Regions from separate parts of the Streptomyces sp. R41 genome, predicted to be linked through region 3. Evidence: riboswitches for the same ligand, from Rfam matches in the RefSeq annotation. Region 3 holds a riboswitch; each other region holds the start of a gene.
What was found. A riboswitch is a leader RNA that binds a small molecule or an ion and turns the genes downstream of it on or off. The one in region 3 is predicted to bind cobalamin.
Positions count from the first base shown of each region.

Region 1: linked by a shared signal. The riboswitch ahead of AB5J53_RS18030 (HoxN/HupN/NixA family nickel/cobalt transporter) and the one ahead of AB5J53_RS12310 (cobalamin biosynthesis protein) in region 3 are both predicted to bind cobalamin.
Region 2: linked by a shared signal. The riboswitch ahead of AB5J53_RS39490 (CbtB domain-containing protein) and the one ahead of AB5J53_RS12310 (cobalamin biosynthesis protein) in region 3 are both predicted to bind cobalamin.

Region 1 is NZ_CP163443.1:3,905,514-3,911,140, reverse strand. It holds gene AB5J53_RS18040 (hypothetical protein) at 29-616, shown strand; gene AB5J53_RS18035 (YcnI family protein) at 647-1,387, shown strand; gene AB5J53_RS18030 (HoxN/HupN/NixA family nickel/cobalt transporter) at 1,428-2,528, opposite strand; cobalamin riboswitch at 2,556-2,759, opposite strand; gene AB5J53_RS18025 (winged helix-turn-helix domain-containing protein) at 2,840-3,199, shown strand; gene AB5J53_RS18020 (LAETG motif-containing sortase-dependent surface protein) at 3,329-4,738, opposite strand; gene AB5J53_RS18015 (single-stranded DNA-binding protein) at 4,998-5,468, opposite strand; gene AB5J53_RS18010 (GTPase) at 5,603-5,627, opposite strand, start outside.
Region 2 is NZ_CP163443.1:8,703,849-8,709,475, forward strand. It holds gene AB5J53_RS39470 (Clp protease N-terminal domain-containing protein) at 1-461, shown strand, start outside; gene AB5J53_RS39475 (NUDIX hydrolase) at 651-1,220, shown strand; partial or broken gene metE (5-methyltetrahydropteroyltriglutamate--homocysteine S-methyltransferase) at 1,252-3,023, shown strand; gene AB5J53_RS39485 (histidine phosphatase family protein) at 3,086-3,658, opposite strand; cobalamin riboswitch at 3,727-3,882, shown strand; gene AB5J53_RS39490 (CbtB domain-containing protein) at 3,915-4,139, shown strand; gene AB5J53_RS39495 (CbtA family protein) at 4,197-4,961, shown strand; gene AB5J53_RS39500 (hypothetical protein) at 5,120-5,341, shown strand; gene AB5J53_RS39505 (carboxylesterase/lipase family protein) at 5,296-5,627, opposite strand, start outside.
Region 3 is NZ_CP163443.1:2,607,125-2,612,751, forward strand. It holds gene AB5J53_RS12290 (helix-turn-helix domain-containing protein) at 1-670, shown strand, start outside; gene AB5J53_RS12295 (hypothetical protein) at 712-1,374, shown strand; gene AB5J53_RS12300 (hypothetical protein) at 1,307-1,615, opposite strand; gene AB5J53_RS12305 (DUF397 domain-containing protein) at 1,608-1,931, opposite strand; cobalamin riboswitch at 2,093-2,236, shown strand; gene AB5J53_RS12310 (cobalamin biosynthesis protein) at 2,354-3,409, shown strand; gene AB5J53_RS12315 (cobyric acid synthase) at 3,406-4,917, shown strand; gene cobN (cobaltochelatase subunit CobN) at 4,914-5,627, shown strand, end outside.

The sequences.
Region 1 (5,627 bases), 1.3 Mb from region 3:
TCGCTCACCGTGGCAGTATCTGGGCTCCATGAGTGCGTCCTTGGCGGTACGGAGCTTGCGCGCGGCGGTGTTCGCCGTGCTGTGCGTGCTGCTGGCCGCCGGGGGGCACGGTCTGGCGACCGGGGAGGCGCCGCCGCTGTGGGCGGACGGTGCGGGGTTCCTCACCGTCTTCGCGGCCGGCTGTCTGCTGGGCGGCCGGGAGCGGTCCCTGCTCGGGATCGGCCTCGGAATGCTGGCCGCGCAGGCCGGACTTCACCTCGGGTTCGAGGCCGCCCGCCCGCGCATGGCGATGACGATGCACGGGGCGCACATGATGCCCGCGCACGCACACGCCATGACGCCCCACGCCACGGCAGCGCATGTGGCCGCCGCCCTGCTCGCGACCTGGTGGCTGCGGCGCGGCGAGGCCGCCCTGTGGTCCCTACTGCGGTGGGCCGTGGCGTTCGTGCCCGGGCTCGCGGCATGGTGGCGGGTGCGGACGGGACCGTCTCCCGCACGGGCCCAACGGGACGTCGTTTGCCGGAACGCCTTTGAGACGTGGCCGCTGCGGCAGGTGCTGCTGCGGCACGCCGTCTCCCGTCGGGGACCGCCGGCCGGGCTCGCGTATAAGCCCTGACCGCATCCACACCAGTACGGAGTTCCCCTGATGTCCCCGATACGCACCACCCTGCGCCGAGCCGGCCTCGTCGCCGCGCTCACCACGGCCGGAGTCCTGACCGCCGCGGGCGCGGCCTTCGCGCATGTGACGGTCCACCCCGAGAGCTACGCCAAGGGCGCCACGGACGGCGTGCTGACCTTCCGCGTCCCCAACGAGGAGGACACCGCGAGCACCACGAAGGTGCAGGTCTTCCTGCCCACCGACCACCCGGTCCTGGGTGTCCTGGTCACTCCGCAGTCCGGCTGGACCGCGAAGGTGACGACCACCAAGCTCAAGAAGCCCATCAAGACCGACGACGGCACGATCACCGACGCCGTCTCCGAGATCACCTGGACGGGCGGCAGGATCCGCCACGGCGAGTTCCAGGACTTCAACGTCGCCTTCGGTCAACTTCCCGATGATGCCGATCAGTTGGAGTTCAAGACGCTGCAGACCTACTCGGACGGCAATGTCGTCCGGTGGATCGAGGAGACACCCAAGGGCGGCGAGGAGCCGGAGAACCCGGCGCCGGTGCTCAAGCTCACCGCCAAGGCCACGGGGGAGGACTCCTCCGTGGAACCCTCCGGCGCGGCCTCGTCACCGGCCTCGGACGCCAAGACCTCGACCGCGAGCGGCAAGAGCAGTGACTCGACCGCTCGCGGCCTGGGCATCGCGGGTCTGATCGTCGGCGTCCTCGGCCTGGCCGCGGCCGGATTCGCCCTCGCACGCGGCCGGAGCGCCCGCCCCTAGCCGATGTGCCCAGCCGTATGCGGCTGCCGCCCCGCCGGTCTCAACTCCCGTCGGCGGGGCGGACCGCCCACCGCTGCTCGACCTTGGCCAGCCGCCAGTACGCCACGGCCGCGGCCCAGACGACCACGAACAGGCCGACGATGATGTACCCGACGTTGTCCAGGTCGAGCCCCGCGATCCAGTCGGTAACGTCGTCGCGCAGGGCGAGCTTGTCGTGCAGCACGCCCACCAGCTCGATGGTGCCGATGAAGAAGGCCACGGCGATGGACAGGCCGGTGATGGTGAGGTTGTAGAAGACCTTGCGCACCGGGTTGGAGAAGGCCCACTGGTAGGCGAAGTTCATGAACGTGCCGTCCAGCGTGTCGAACAGGCTCATCCCCGCCGCGAACAGCAGCGGCAGGCACAGGATCGCGTACCAGGGCAGCCCGGCCGCCGCGCCGCTGCCCGCCATCACCATCAGCGTGACCTCGGTGGCGGTGTCGAAGCCGAGCCCGAAGAGAAAGCCGAGCGGGAACATCTGCCCCGGCCGCGTGATGGACTTCGTGAAGCGACCGAGGATCCGGTTCATGAACCCACGGGAATCCAGGTGCTGTTCGAGCTCTTCCTCGTTGTATGTACCCGCCCGCATCGCCCGGAAGACCCGCAGAATGCCCATCAGCGCGACGAGGTTGAGGGCGGCGATCAGGTAGAGGAAGGACCCGGAGACCGTGGTGCCCATGACGCCGAGCACCTGGTGGGTGCTGGAGCCCTCGTTCATGATGCGCCCGGCCAGCTGGGTGCCTCCGGCGATGAGCGCGGCGAGCACGACCACCACGCTGGAGTGCCCCAGCGCGAACCAGAAGCCCACCGACACGGGCCGCTTGCCGTCGGCCATCAGTTTGCGCGTGGTGTTGTCGATCGCGGCGATGTGGTCCGCGTCGAAGGCATGCCGCATGCCCAGGGTGTAGGCGGTCACGCCCAGGCCGATGCCGAACGCCTTGGACCCGACCTCGTAGTGCTCCGGCACGACGAGCAGGAACAGGATGCCGAACGCGACGACGTGCAAAGCCGCGATCACGGCCAGGAGTACAGCGGTTCGGACGGTGTCCTCGCGGCGCCACCGGAACCCGGTGGCGGGGGACGACTGCGTGGGCAGGGTCATACGGTCACGCTCCAGCACCTCGTGGATCACTTCGTGAGATGCCGTGGCCGGTCTCCTGGCTTACGGGTACACGTGCCCGCCCCTGCCTTCCCGGCCTTGCGGCCAGTGGCGCCGCCCGCGGGCGGCACGGGACGGGAACTCCCCCCGATCACAGTGGCGAGGGCCGCTCCGGTCTGGGCCCCTGAGGGGCCGTCACCGGTCTTCCCGAACACCACGGCCCACCCACCGTAGGGGCGGCCGGGGTCTCCTGCAAAGTTGCACAGCTGCGCAGGTATTGAAGATCACATGGGGTCGCCTGCGAAGATGACCCCATGCACCTCGTCCCCGCCGAGCGCGCCGACCGCCGGACCATCGACGGCCATCGGGTCTGCGACGCCGTCGCCGCCATCGGTGAGCCCGGGCACGTACGCACCTGGGCCGACCGCTTCTCGCTCCTCGCCGACCCGCGTCGTCTCGCCCTTCTGCTGGCCCTGCACCGGGCCGGCCCCCTCGCCGTCTCCGACCTCGCCATCGCGACCGGTATGAATGACCCCGCCGTGTCCCAGGCCCTGCGTCTGCTCCGTACCGCCGGGGTGGTCGAGGGCGACAAGGACGGGCGGGTCGTGCGCTACCGGGTGACCGACGGCCCGACCGCCGAACTCCTCGAGCACTGCGCGTCCGACAAGGGCTGAGCCGCCCCAGGCGGACGGTGGCCGGAATGGGTGCGGCCCCGGACGCCTGGGGGGCTTGCCGGGGCCGCGGGCTCATGGAGTCACCGTGGTGCGGTCACTCACTGTTGAGTTGCCAAGGTGCTGTGTTGTTCAGTCCTGGACCCGTGCCTGCTTCTTGCGGACGAAGAGCACTGCCGCGCCGCCGATCACCACGAGGGCGATGGCTATGCCCGCGATGATCGGGGTCGTGCTGGAGCCGCCGGTCTCAGCGAGGTCGGTGTCTCCGGTGGAGGTGCCGCCCACCGTCGCCGGGCTCGGCTCACTGACCGTCTGGGTCGAGATGTCGCTCGTACTGCCTTGGGTCTTGCAGTCGAGCACGCCCTTGAACCGCTTGGAGAAGCCGTTCGGACCGTTGATCGTGAAGTCGTAGGCCTGGTCCTCCTGCAGCGGGATGGTCACCGTCTGGGACGCGCCCGCCTCGATGGTGTGCTCGATCCCCATCAGCTCGAAGGTGAACGCCTCGTCGCCCTTGTTGGCCGCCGTGATGTCCACGCCGCCCTTGGCGCAGTTCTTCTCGGCGGACAGGGCCGGTATCGCGCCCTTCTCGGCCCAGTTCGCGGTCGCCGACGCGGAGACCGTCGACTCGCTGGAGCCCGCGAGGATCTGTGTCTGGCTGCGGGTCTCCGAGGTGAAGGCGCGGCCGACCGGCACGGTGGTGGACGCCTGCACGGTCAGCGATGCCGAACCGTCCGCGGTGTCCTTCGGCACGTCGAAGTAGAGCCGGCTGCCGTCGGCCGCGGAGGTGATCGCCTTGCCGTCCTTGTCGACGATCTTCACCCCGCCGGCGGTGGCGTCCGAGGGCGGCGTCACCGTCACACTGTCCGCGTTGGTGTGCACCGTGACCGGGCCGAGCTTCTCGCCGGCGTGACCGGAGACCGCGGCCGGGTCGAGGGCCAACGAGGCCTTGGGCTCCGCCAGATTCCGCGCGCTCTTCTGCAGATAGTCCGCCAGCTTCTCCGCCTGCGGGTCCACCGCGTCCACGTCGGCGCCGTCCGAGTACCGCCAGATGGCCACCTGAGTGCCGGCCGCCGCGTCCTTCTCGGTGAGGCCGGCGGCGCCGGCCTTCTCGGCGAGCGCCGCGAGGTCGTTCACCTGCGGGTAGGAGTTCTGCAGCATCCAGCGGATCTTGCCCGCGTCCTTGTTGCCGCTCAGCGACGTACCGCTCCAGGAGGTCTCCTGGTACTTGGCGTCCCGCTGCGTCGGGTTGTGGATGTCGATGCAGTAGGTCTGCAGCATGCCGCCGTTGTCGACGGACATCTCGAAGAGTCCGGCGGACACCCACGAGTCCTCGCCGTTGTCATGGATGACCGCGGACCCGTACGTCTTCAGGTCACCTATGGTGGCGGTCGCACCGCCCAGGCTCTGCGGGGTCTCGTCGGCAACGGCCGTACCGGCGGCGGCGATCGCCCCCGCTGCGACGAGCCCCGACACCAACGTCGCGGCGGCGAGGCGGGCGGCACCTCGCCTGCGCGCGGACAACGCAGAGAACGCAGAAAACACAGAATTCCCCTTCGTGCAGGACCCGTTGACATGGGGGGACGGTCCCGCCAGCAGAATCAGAAGCCCCGAGAGCTATGCCCGGCATCCTAAAGACGCGGCGCACCACGCTCCCCAGACATGTCATCCGATAACCGATCCGACTCGGAATCGTTATCGCTCACACAGCTGTGAGCTGGGCTTATCGACAAATCCATGGGGACCGTTCACAACGCATTTGTCGATAAGCCGCAGTTCGGTCAGGACGTGGACGTCCCTGACATCACGTCACTCCGGCGGGCTCGGGCCGCTGTTGGGAGGCAGTATCGGGATCAGCCTGTGGCTCCGTTTCCCAACTGGGCTCCGGCTGAGGTGTCGGAGCCGATCCGATGTCCCCCTTGGACGCTCGTCGGAAGGCGGACGTGCCTCGCGAGAGATCGTGTCCGATCGCCGCCGCGTCGACGTCCGCCGAGGTCCAGCTCTGGCCGTCGCGCGTTTCCGTGCGCACCTTCAGCCGGCCGTGCACGACAACCGGATCGCCCACCGACAGCGACGCCCCCGCATTCGTCGCGAGAGCCCTCCTGGCCCAGACCGTGAAGAAGTTGGTGTGTCCGTCGGTCCACTCGCTCTTCTCGCGATCCCAGTAGCGCGACGTCACGGCCAGCCGAAACCTCGTCGACGCTCCCGTCGACAGCTCCCGGTACACCGGCTGCGTCGCGACGTTCCCCACCACGCACACCATCGTCTCGTTCATCCCGAACCCCTCTCCCGTACGAATGCGTCTGTCGCGGCGACCGCATGCGCTGCGATCGCCGCGAGTTCAGACTGCCTTCGCCGGGCCGAGCCCGCTGAGCGCTGTGGGCTACCGGCCGGTTGTGGATAACCGCGTCACCCGACGGGCGCCGACGCCGCC
Region 2 (5,627 bases), 6.1 Mb from region 3:
CGAGCCGCCGCCTCTTCGACTACCCCACCCGTGCGGCAAGGACCGGGGAGCCGGTGTTCTCCGCCGAGGCGAAGGCGGCTCTCGCCGTCGCGGAACAACTGGCCACCGAACGTACGCCCGTCTGTGCCCCGGTCGTGGTCAACACCGCACAGCTGCTCGCCGTCATCGCCACCAACCCCGGCTCCCGCGCCCGCCGAGTCCTCAACGACATCGGCATCGACCCCGCCGACATCAAGCGTCAGCTCCACTGCTACATCGACATCCCCCGTACCGCCTTCGGCCGTCGCGCCCGCCGCAAGCGCCGCCCCGACGACACCTCCGCCCGCTGCTCCTTCTGCGGCCACCCGCGCAGCGCCGAGCGCCGCCTGGTCGCGGGACCGGACGTGTGGATCTGCGCGGACTGTGTCGCCCTGTGCGGCGAGATCCTCGCCCAGCCCGCGGACGTCGGACCCGCTCACTGAATCGCCCCTCTCGGCCCCGGGGGCCTCCCACACCTGCACGCGGGCTGTGGGAGCCCGCAGTTTCGGTCATTTGGGACGATGGGCCGCGATGCCCACCCCGACACGTCGGTGTGCGGATCCGGATCTGCACGCCGACGGACCGGACCAGCCGCACCGAATCCGGTCGGCCTCGACAGTGAAGGAGGACCCGTGCCCGACGACCTCGTGTCCACCACGGCCGGAGATCCGGGTGGTCCTGTCGATCCGCGTATCGGTCCGCAGCCCGTCGACGACGTCGACCGGCCCGCCGCCTTCACCCTGATGGCGTCGGGCTGGTATCCACCCGGACGGCTCGTCACCCAGTCCTACGGCTTCTGCTTCACGCCCGAGGGACAGGTCGTGCTGGTCGCCACCGACGACGGATTCTGGAATCTGCCGGGCGGCCAGGTCGAGCCGGGCGAGGAGCCCGCCCAGACCCTGGTCCGCGAGGTCGCCGAGGAAGCGTGTGCCCGGGTGATCCGCAGCCGCTACCTCGCCTGCCAGCACGTCTGGGATCCCCAGGCACCGTCCGGCCCCACCAGCCACTACCAGACCCGCTGGTGGGCGAGGATCGAGTGCGACCCGTGGCGCCCCCGACACGAGACCGTGGACCGCCGCCTGCTCCCGCCGCACGAGGCCATCGACGCCCTGTCCTGGCGGCGCAAGGAGATCGTGACCCTCCTGCTGGACCTGGCACTCGCCGCCGAGCACAGCGACGTAGCCGAAGAGAACGGGCGCTGAGGCGGAGGATTTCAGCGAACCGCCTGTACCGCAGCCGCTGACCCTGCTGGACCGGCTGCTCCCCGTGTACGCCGAGGTGCTGGCAGACCTGCGGGCAGCCGGCGCTGACTGGGTTCAGCTCGACGAGCCCGCCCTCGTCCAGGACCGCACCCCGGCCGAACTGAAGGCCGCCGCCCGTGCCTACCGCGAACTCGGCGCCCTCGCCGACCGGCCAAAACTCCTCTGATCGCCTCCTACTTCGACCGGCTCGAAGAAGCCCTGCCCGTCCTGGTCAAGGCCCCGGTCGACGGGCTCGCCCTCGACTTCACCGGACCCGCCGCGGCCAACCTCGACGACCTGGCGTTCGTCGGCGGCCTGCCCGGCAAGCGCCTGGCCGCGGGTGTCGTGGACGGCCGCAACGTCTGGATCAACGACCTCGGAAAGTCCCTGTCCACCCTGGGCACCCTCCTCTGCCTCGCCGGCCGCGTGGACGTGGCCGCCTCCTGTTCCCTCCTGCACGTCCCCCTGGACGCCGCCGACGAACCCGGCCTGGACCCGCGGACCGCCCGCTGGCTGGCCTTCGCCCGCCAGAAGACCACCGAGATCGCCACGCTCGCCCGCGGCCTCACCGAGGGCACCTGCGCGATCGCCGCCCAACTCAAGGCCAACCGTGCCGACTTCGCCTCCCGAGCCGGATCCGCCCTCACTCACGATCCCGCCGTGCGCGCCCGGGCCGCGGCGATCACCGGCGCTGACGCCCGCCGCTCCCAGCCATACTCCGAACGGGTCACGGCTCAACGTGCCCACCTGCGCCTGCCGCTGCTGCCGACGACCACCATCGGCTCCTTCCCGCAGACCGACGAACTGCGCTTCTCCCGCGCGGACTTGAGGGCCGGACGAATCGACGCGGTGGCGTACGAGCAGCGCATCGAGGCCGAGATCCGCGAGGTCATCACCTTCCAGGACAAGGCCGGCCTCGACGTCCTGGTCCACGGCGAAGCCGAACGCAACGACATGGTCCAGTACTTCGCCGAACAGCTCACCGGTTACCTCGCCACCCAGCACGGCTGGGTCCAGTCCTACGGCACGCGCTACGTACGCCCGCCGATCCTGGTCGGCGACATCTCCCGCCCCGACCCGATGACGGTGCGCTGGACGACGTACGCCCAGTCCCTCACCGACCGCCCGGTCAAAGGCATGCTCACCGGCCCGGTCACCATGCTCGCCTGGTCCTTCGTCCGCGACGACCAGCCGCTCGCCGACACCGCCCGTCAGGTCGCGCTGGCCCTGCGGGAGGAGGTGGGCGACCTTGAGGCGGCCGGGACTTCGGTCATCCAGGTCGACGAGCCCGCGCTGCGGGAGACGCTCCCACTGCGGGTGGCGGACCGGCCCGGCTACCTGCAGTGGGCCACGGAGGCGTTCCGCCTGACGACGTCCGGCGTTCGCCCGGACACCCAGATCCACACGCACATGTGCTACGCCGAGTTCGGCGACATCGTCCAGGCCATCGACGACCTCGACGCCGACGTCATCAGCCTGGAGGCCGCCCGCTCCCACATGCAGGTCGCCGACGAACTCGCCGCGGCCGGTTACGCGCGAGGTCGGCCCCGGCGTCTACGACATCCACTCACCGCGCATCCCCAGCACCGACGAGTCAACTGCCTCGTTGTACAAGGGACTTGAGGCCATCCCGAGCGAACGGCTCTGGGTCAACCCCGACTGCGGCCTGAAGACCCGCGGCTGGCCCGAGGTCCGCGCCCCCTGGAGAACCTCGTCACCGCCGCCCGCCAGGTCCGCTCCACCCTGACCGGCACCGAGTCCTGACACACGAGGGGCCGCCGTGATGGAGCGAACGGTCCCACGGCGGCCCCTCCCCCCTGCGCCTTTTACTCGGCTGCGGTCAACGGCCGCCCGCAGCGCAGATTCCACCGTCCTGACCGGCCGCTGAGCTCCGTCACGCTCAACGGGGCGACGTCGAGCCGCCAGAAGGTCTGCGCGGGGACCGCGAGCGCGTGCACCAGGCCCGCCCGTACGACGGCGGGCTCGGCAACCGCGAGGATCCGCCCGCCGTGCCCGGACCACGACTCCAGCCAGTTCCCGACGCGGTCCACCAGATCCACCACCGACTCACCGCCGTGCGGCGTCACGGCCGGATCGGCCAGCCACTCGGCGATCCCCTCCGGCGCCTCCTGGGCGAGCTCGTCCAGCGACCGGCCCCGCCAGCGACCCACATCGAGATCCCGCAACTCCCGTACCACAGCGGCATCCAGGCCGAGGGCTTCGGCGGTACCGCGGCACCGCTCCGACGGGGCGGTGAGCATCACTTCGTGCGGTGGCAGGGCATCCGCGGCCGCACGGGCCCGCCGTGCGGCCGACTCGTCCAGCGGCGCGTCGTCGAACCGGACCTGTCGCAGGGCCGCGTTGACCGCCGGCGACACCAGGGTGATACGCGCCACCAACATTCCCTTCATCTGCACCAATTCGCCCAACTAGGGGCGCGCATTGCGCCACATGCGCCGTAGCGGCCGTGGCCGTCGCGCGCTACGGTCTCATGGACATCGACGGCGTATGGAAGTCCGGTGAGAATCCGGCACGGTCGCGCCACTGTATGTCCGGCACAGGACCCGCACTCCGGGGCCCATGTCGGACGAGTCAGACCCAGGCCGTCGGACGAGCACCAATGACCGGGACGCGTTGTTCCCAGGAGGTTCCGCCATGGCCCAGTCCGCCATTCCCGCGCCGAGCGCACCCCAGGTGTCGGAGATCACCCCCATCTCCCTCAAGGCGATCGCGCCGTGGGCGGCCTTCATCGGCATCCTCGCGCTGATCCTCCTGTACTTCGTCGGAGCCGAGCAGGGCGCCACCGCCCTGATCTCCGGCGAGAACGTGCACGAGTGGGTGCACGACGGCCGCCACCTGCTCGGCTTCCCCTGCCACTGACACAGCTGACACCGCTCACCAGTCTCGGCCTCGTCCCCAGGGGAATCGAAGAAGACCATGAACTCCATATCGGTAAGGGCGCTACTCGTCCGCGGCATGCTCGCCGGCCTCGCCGCCGGCGTGCTGGCGCTGATCGTCTCCTACCTGCTCGGCGAGCCCCGCGTGGACTCCGCCATCGCCTACGAAGAGGGCCACAGCCATGAGCACGGCGTGGAACTCGTCAGCCGCACCATGCAGTCGACCGCCGGTCTGGCCACCGGTGTCCTGATCTACGGCGTTGCCATCGGCGGCATCGCGGGCCTGGCCGTCTGCGTCGCCCTGGGCCGCATCGGCCGCTTCGGCCCGCGCGCCACAGCGGCCCTGGTCTCCATGGCCGCGCTGATTGCCGTATACGTCGTCCCGTTCCTGAAGTACCCGGCCAACCCGCCGTCCGTGGGCGACCCCGACACCATCGGCAAGCGCACCACTTTGTACTTCCTGATGGTCGCGCTGAGCGTGCTCCTCGCCGTCGCGGCGACGATCCTCGGCAAGCGCCTGGCCCCGCGCCTGGGCAATTGGTACGCCACGGTGGCCGCGGCGGCGGCCTTCGTCGCGGCCGTCGGTCTCGCCTACGCCTTCCTGCCCGCCATCAACGAGGTACCCAAGGACTTCTCGGCAACCCTGCTGTGGCAGTTCCGCCTGGCGGCCCTGGCCATCCAGGCCACCCTGTGGGTGTCCTTCGGCCTGGTCTTCGGCCACCTCGCCGAACGCCTCCTGTCCCCTCGTCCGGTGGCGAAGACCAGCACCGGCACGACGACCGGCGCCGCAACCGCGGCGCACTGACACCCCCGCTGAACGCTGAACTCCGTTGCGCCGTCAGGCCTGCCATCTGGCACGCCGGACGGCCCAACGGCGTTGAGCGAGAGGGACTTGTAGGCCGCGGTGAGTCTCTCGTGGCCGAGCTCGACCGGCCACATCCAAGTTCGTAGGGTTCGGGCTTCATGGTGTACGAGGCCCGCAGCGACCATCCCTCCCTCGACGTCACCTACTTCCGCAACCGGCGGTTCTCCGCGTCCGTCGCCGCCATCGGCTCGGGTATCTTCGCGGCCACCGGCCACCGGCCACCGGCCACCGGCCACCGGCGCGCAGTGCGCGGCGCCTTGCCCACGGTCGGCGGTCAGGCGACGCCGATGTGCTGGACGTGGCCCTCGGCCGGTTCGTAGACGGGCCAGCCGGGATTGCCGGTCTCAGCGAACCGTATCCACGATCGGTGGATCCGGGCGGCGAGGGGGGCTGACGGTTCGGCGTTGCCGAGGAGCCCTCGTGGGCCGCGCAGTGATGGCAGGGACAGGCGGTCGAAGACGAACGGCAACTCCATGACATGGCTGGCGCCCAGTCGCCCGTCGATCGCGTCGGAGCGCCAGACGAATTCGTAGCAGTACGTCCGTCCGGCCGCAGCGCTCGCGTGTGCGGCGGCCATCTGCCGGGAGCCGGCTGTGAACAGCCCGT
Region 3 (5,627 bases):
CCAGCAGTACGAAGTGACGGACCCTCAGCTCAGCGCCGAGCTGGAGGAGGCCGCCCGTGGCTCGAAGGGCGCCAGCTGGTGGGCCGAGTACAACGACATCATGGGGCCCGGGTTCAGTCAGTACCTGGGGTACGAGAGCGCGGCCGCCTCCATCCGCACGTACAACCCGATCGTGGTGCCGGGCTTCCTGCAGACCGATGAATACGCGATGGCCCTGCTCGCCCCGCGCGTCGACGAGGCACGGGCCCGGCGCATCGTCGAGCTGCGCACCGCGCGCCAGGAGCGCGCGCTGGAGGGCGACGAGCCGCCGTGGACCTTCTTCGTCGTCGACGAGGCCGCGCTGCACCGGCAGATCGGTGGACCCCGCGTGCAGCGGGCGCAGTTGCAGCACCTCATCGACCTGTCGGAGCGCCCCAAGGTCTCTCTTCAAGTACTCCCGTTCACCGCGGGCGCCCACTACTCCACCCCGAACAGCTTCATCCTGCTGGGCTTCACCGATGACGAGGACCTGCTGTATCTGGAGGTCCAGGGAAACCAGTCGATGCGTGACGACCACGAGCTGATCGTGCGCCACCAGGAATGCTTCGAATACCTCCGCGAGATCGCCCTGCGCGGAGACCAGGCCATCGACCTGATCAGCCGCATCAGGGAAGGCATCGACAGCAGCTGACCTCCCCGGCCCAGGAGCCCGGAGAAGCAAGGAGGCCTCACATGCTGCCAGCCGCGTGGAAAGAGTGGTGGCGGGAGGTCCTCACTGCCATCAGGCGAACGCCCTGGCGCACTGGCGGTACGGATGGTGCTCAGGGGGCCGCCGGGCCTTCCGGCAGGGGGCTCCCCACCGGCTCGGCCTCCGCCACCCCGGCCTCCGCCGGTACGGCCCGCCCGGGCTCCACCGATGGCTCCGGCTCCACCGCGTCCGACACGGTCGATACGACCGCCGCCGACACGGCGGCCCATACGGCTGCCGGTTCGGGTCTCTGGCAGACTCCCGTCGCCGACCTCTCCTACAACCAACTCGTCCGTGACGCGATGGCCGACGCCGGTCGCGCCCAGCGGATGGACGACCTGGATCGCCACCGCACCGACGACCACGTCCGGATGTTCACCACCAAGATCGTCTACTGCACCGGCTGCATCCTGGTCCTCGTCGCGGGTCTGGCCGGGCTTCTGGCCGTCATGGGTGCCTTCCACATGAACAACCCATGGCTGATGGGCACCGTGACCACCGTGGTCCTGTCTCCGGTGGTCGCGGTGAGCCGTCAGCTGGCCAAGGTGATATCGCAGGCCGGTGCCGACGTTCCCACCCTCAGCAACGACCGCCGGGCCGTGGTCCCGGCTCAGCGACCCGAGCAGTCGGCAGACGATCCCTCCTGACCTCCGAGAAGCCCCACCGCAGTCCCACGGTCACCGCGACCGCGGCGGCCACCAGCACCCAGGTGGCCAGCCGTGCGGGCGGACCGTCCACGAACAGTGCGGCGGCCGCGCCGACCAGAGTGGCCGCCGCGCCGAGCAGCACGCACGTCAGCGCGATCGCCAGGGCCACGGACCCCCTTCGCGCGCCCCCACGCACGCCGTTCACCGAGGCCCGTACCTCGGCGAGATGATGGTCAGTCATCCTTCTCCCCTCCCCCCGAACCGGCGAAAGCCGTCAGAAACGTCCGCCACCGCTCGGCGGAGAGGACGACATACGGCCCCGACGGATGTTGCGAGTCACGGACGATCACCCCGTCTTCGACGAAGGCCACCTCGACGCATTCGTAATCGGCCCCGCTGAAGCTGCTCTTGCGCCAGGTTCGCCCGAACGAGTTCTCATTGGACACGCCGACCTCCTGCTGCCCGAGAGCCGGCGTCCCCCGACGCGTGTCCGTCGTTTCCCGCCCATGCCGATGCACGATAGCGCCGTGATCTTGGTCGGCCCAGAGGGCCGCCACGAACCACCCCACCACGCCACGACCCGGAACCAACCACTCTCGGACCGCTCTCCGATTGTCGTATTCCAGTCTATGAAGGCTCAATTTGTCGGCCTAGGGGAAAACCGGCCCCGTGTGGGCCTCAGCACACTCTTCCGCCCCAGGTCAACAGCAAGTTGACGGCTGTTCTAACCCCGTGGTGGACTGCCGGAGCCAAGTACGGCGACATGAGAGGAAGCCGGTGTGAGTCCGGCGCGGTCCCGCCACTGTCACCGGGGAAGGAAGCCCCCGGGAGCCAGGAACTCTCACCGCCGGTCTCGTCGAACCAGGGCGTGGACACCCTGAGTGAGGACATATCGCCATGCGCGGCTGCCCAAGTTCTGTGCGAACGACGCGAACTACGCGAACTACAGTTGTGCCCGACCTGACGGTCGGCTGAACCGGTGCGTGCCGATCGCGTCTTCGCGTACGGCGCCGCCGCCGGCCTTCTCGCTGACCTGCTGCTCGGCGACCCTCGCCGGGGGCATCCGGTCGCCGCGTTCGGGCGGGCCGCGGGAGCCGTGGAGCGGGTGCTGTGGCGGGACCACCGCGGGTGGGGCGCGCTGCACACCGCCGTGTGCGTGGGCGGTGCCACCGGCCTCGCGGCGCTGGCCCGCCATTCCGTACGCCGATCCCGTACCGCCTCCATCGCACTGACCGCCGCGGCCACTTGGGCCGTCGTCGCAGGGACCTCCCTCGGGCGCGAGGCCCGCGCGATCGGCGACGCGCTCGCGGTCGGCGACGTCGAAGTGGCCCGGGAGCGACTGCCGCATCTGTGCGGGCGGGATCCCCAGGCGCTCGACTCCGACGGCATCGCGCGAGCCGTCGTCGAGTCCGTCGCCGAGAACACCTCCGATGCCGTGGTGGGGGCCCTGGTGTGGGGGGCTGTCGGCGGCGTGCCCGGGCTTGTCGCCTTTCGTGCCGTGAACACGCTCGACGCCATGGTCGGGCACAAGTCCCCCAAGTACCGGCGGTTCGGGTGGGCTTCCGCGCGGCTCGACGATGTCGCGGGCTGGCCGGGCGCGCGGTTGACCGCCGTGCTCGCCGCCGTCGCGGGACGCGACCGGCGCGGGGCCGTGCGCGCCTGGCGTGCGGACGCGCACAAGCATCCGAGTCCCAACGCGGGGCCCGTGGAGGCCTCGTTCGCGGGGGCGCTGGGGGTGCGGCTGGGCGGGACGCTCTCGTACGGGGGGCGGGTCGAGCACCGGCCCGTACTCAATGGGGAGGGCCGCGCTGTCGTGGTCGACGACATCGAACGGGCCGTGCGGTTGTCGCGGCGCGTCGGCTGGCTGGCGTTGGGGGTCAGTGCCGGGGCCGCGCTGTTGCGGGGCCGGGTCATGAGGCGCCCGGCGCTGGTCGCTGTGTCCACCCTCCCGCAAGCTCTCGGCCTGGCCCGAGCAGGGGGAACCCCCATCGCCCTGCGGAACGATTGCCCACAGCACTTGGGAAGGACGTCATGACGGGCGGCGGGCTGCTCATCGCCGGGACCACCTCCGACGCCGGCAAGAGTGTCGTGACCGCCGGGGTCTGCCGGTGGCTGGTGCGGCAGGGCGTCAAGGTCGCGCCCTTCAAGGCGCAGAACATGTCGCTGAATTCGTTCGTGACGCGCGAGGGCGCCGAGATCGGGCGCGCGCAGGCCATGCAGGCGCAGGCCGCGCGCGTGGAGCCCACCGCGCTCATGAATCCCGTACTGCTCAAGCCGGGGAGCGACCGGAGCAGTCAGGTCGTCCTCATGGGCAAGCCCGTTGGGGAGCTCTCGGCGCGCGGCTACCACGGAGGGCGGCAGGAGCAGCTCCTCGGGACGGTGCTGGACTGCCTCGCCGAGTTGCGGGGCACGTATGACGCGGTGATCTGCGAGGGGGCCGGCAGTCCTGCCGAGATCAATCTGCGGCGTACCGACATCGTGAACATGGGGATCGCCAGGAATGCCCGGCTCCCCGTGCTCGTCGTCGGCGACATCGACCGTGGCGGCGTGTTCGCCTCGTTCTTCGGGACGGTCGCGTTGCTGTCGCGCGAGGACCAGGAGCTCGTCGCCGGGTTCCTCGTCAACAAGTTCCGCGGGGACGTCTCCCTGCTGGAGCCCGGGCTCGAGATGCTGCACGGCCTCACCGGCCGGCGCTCGTACGGCGTCCTGCCCTTCCAGCACGGCCTCGGCATCGACGAGGAGGACGGGCTTCGGGTCTCTCTGCGCGGGGCGGTCCGGGAGTCGGAGGTCACCTCCCCCGTCGGCGAGGACATCCTCCGGGTCGCGGTCTGCGCGATCCCGCTCATGTCCAACTTCACGGACGTGGACGCGCTGGCCGCCGAACCGGGTGTCGTCGTGCGGTTCGTGGACCGGGCCGAGGAGGTCGCCGATGCCGACCTCGTCGTCATTCCCGGTACGCGCGGGACCGTGCGTGCCCTGGAGTGGCTGCGGGAGCGCGGCCTCGCGGACGCCGTCGCGCGCAGAGCCGCCGAGGGACGGCCCGTGCTGGGCATCTGCGGTGGCTTCCAGGTACTCGGCGAGCACATCGAGGACGAGGTCGAGAGCCGCCGAGGTCATGTCGAGGGCCTCGGGCTCCTGCCCGTCCGCGTGCGGTTCGCGCGGGAGAAGACCCTCACGCGGCCCGTCGGTGAGGCGCTCGGCGAGCGCGTCGAGGGGTACGAGATCCACCACGGAGTCGCCGACGTCACCGGCGGAGAGACCTTCTTGGACGGGTGCCGGGTCGGCGCCGTCTGGGGCACGCACTGGCACGGCTCGCTGGAGTCGGACGGATTCCGGCGTGCCTTCCTGCGCGAGGTGGCGGCCGCCGCGGGCCGTCGTTTCGTGCCGGCCGCCGGCACGTCGTTCGCGGCGCTGCGCGAGGAGCAGCTGGACCGGCTCGGCGATCTGATCGAGGAACACGCGGACACGGACGCGCTGTGGCGGCTCATCGAGTCGGGCGCGCCGTCAGGACTGCCTTTCATTCCACCGGGAGCGCCCGCATGAGCACAGTGTTGTTGTTGTCGACCGCCGACACGGATCTGCTGGCGGCGCGTGCCTCCGGCGCCCCGTACCGGATCGGGAATCCGACCCGGGTGGATGTCACGGAGGAGCTCCCGGGGCTCATCGAGGGCGCCGACATCGCCGTCGTACGGCTCCTGGGGGGCAAGCGTGCCTGGGAAGAGGGCCTGAGCAAGCTGAAGGCCTCGGGCATCCCGACCGTCCTGCTCGGCGGGGAGTCCGTCCCGGACGCCGAGTTGATGGCCGAGTCGTCGGTGCCGGCCGGTGTCGTGGCCGAAGCGCTGCGCTACCTCGTGGAGGGCGGCCCGGCGAACCTCACCGAACTGGCTCGCTTCCTCTCCGACACCGTGCTGCTCACGGGTGAGGGCTTCGAAGAGCCGCGGAAGATGGCCGAGTACGGCGTCCACGGCGAGCGTGCCTTCGTCGAGGGGCGCCCGACGGTCGGCGTGCTCTTCTACCGGGCGCACCAGTTGTCCGGCAACACCGCCTTCGTCGACACGCTGTGCGACGCGATCGAGGCGCGGGGCGCCAACGCCCTTGCCGTCTACTGCGGTTCGCTGCGCGGCGCGGACGCGGGCCTGTACGAGATCCTCGGCAAGGCCGACGCGCTGGTCGCCACCGTGCTCGCGGCGGGCGGCGCGCACGCCTCACAGGCGTCCGCGGGCGGTGACGAGGAGGCCTGGGACATCGGCGCG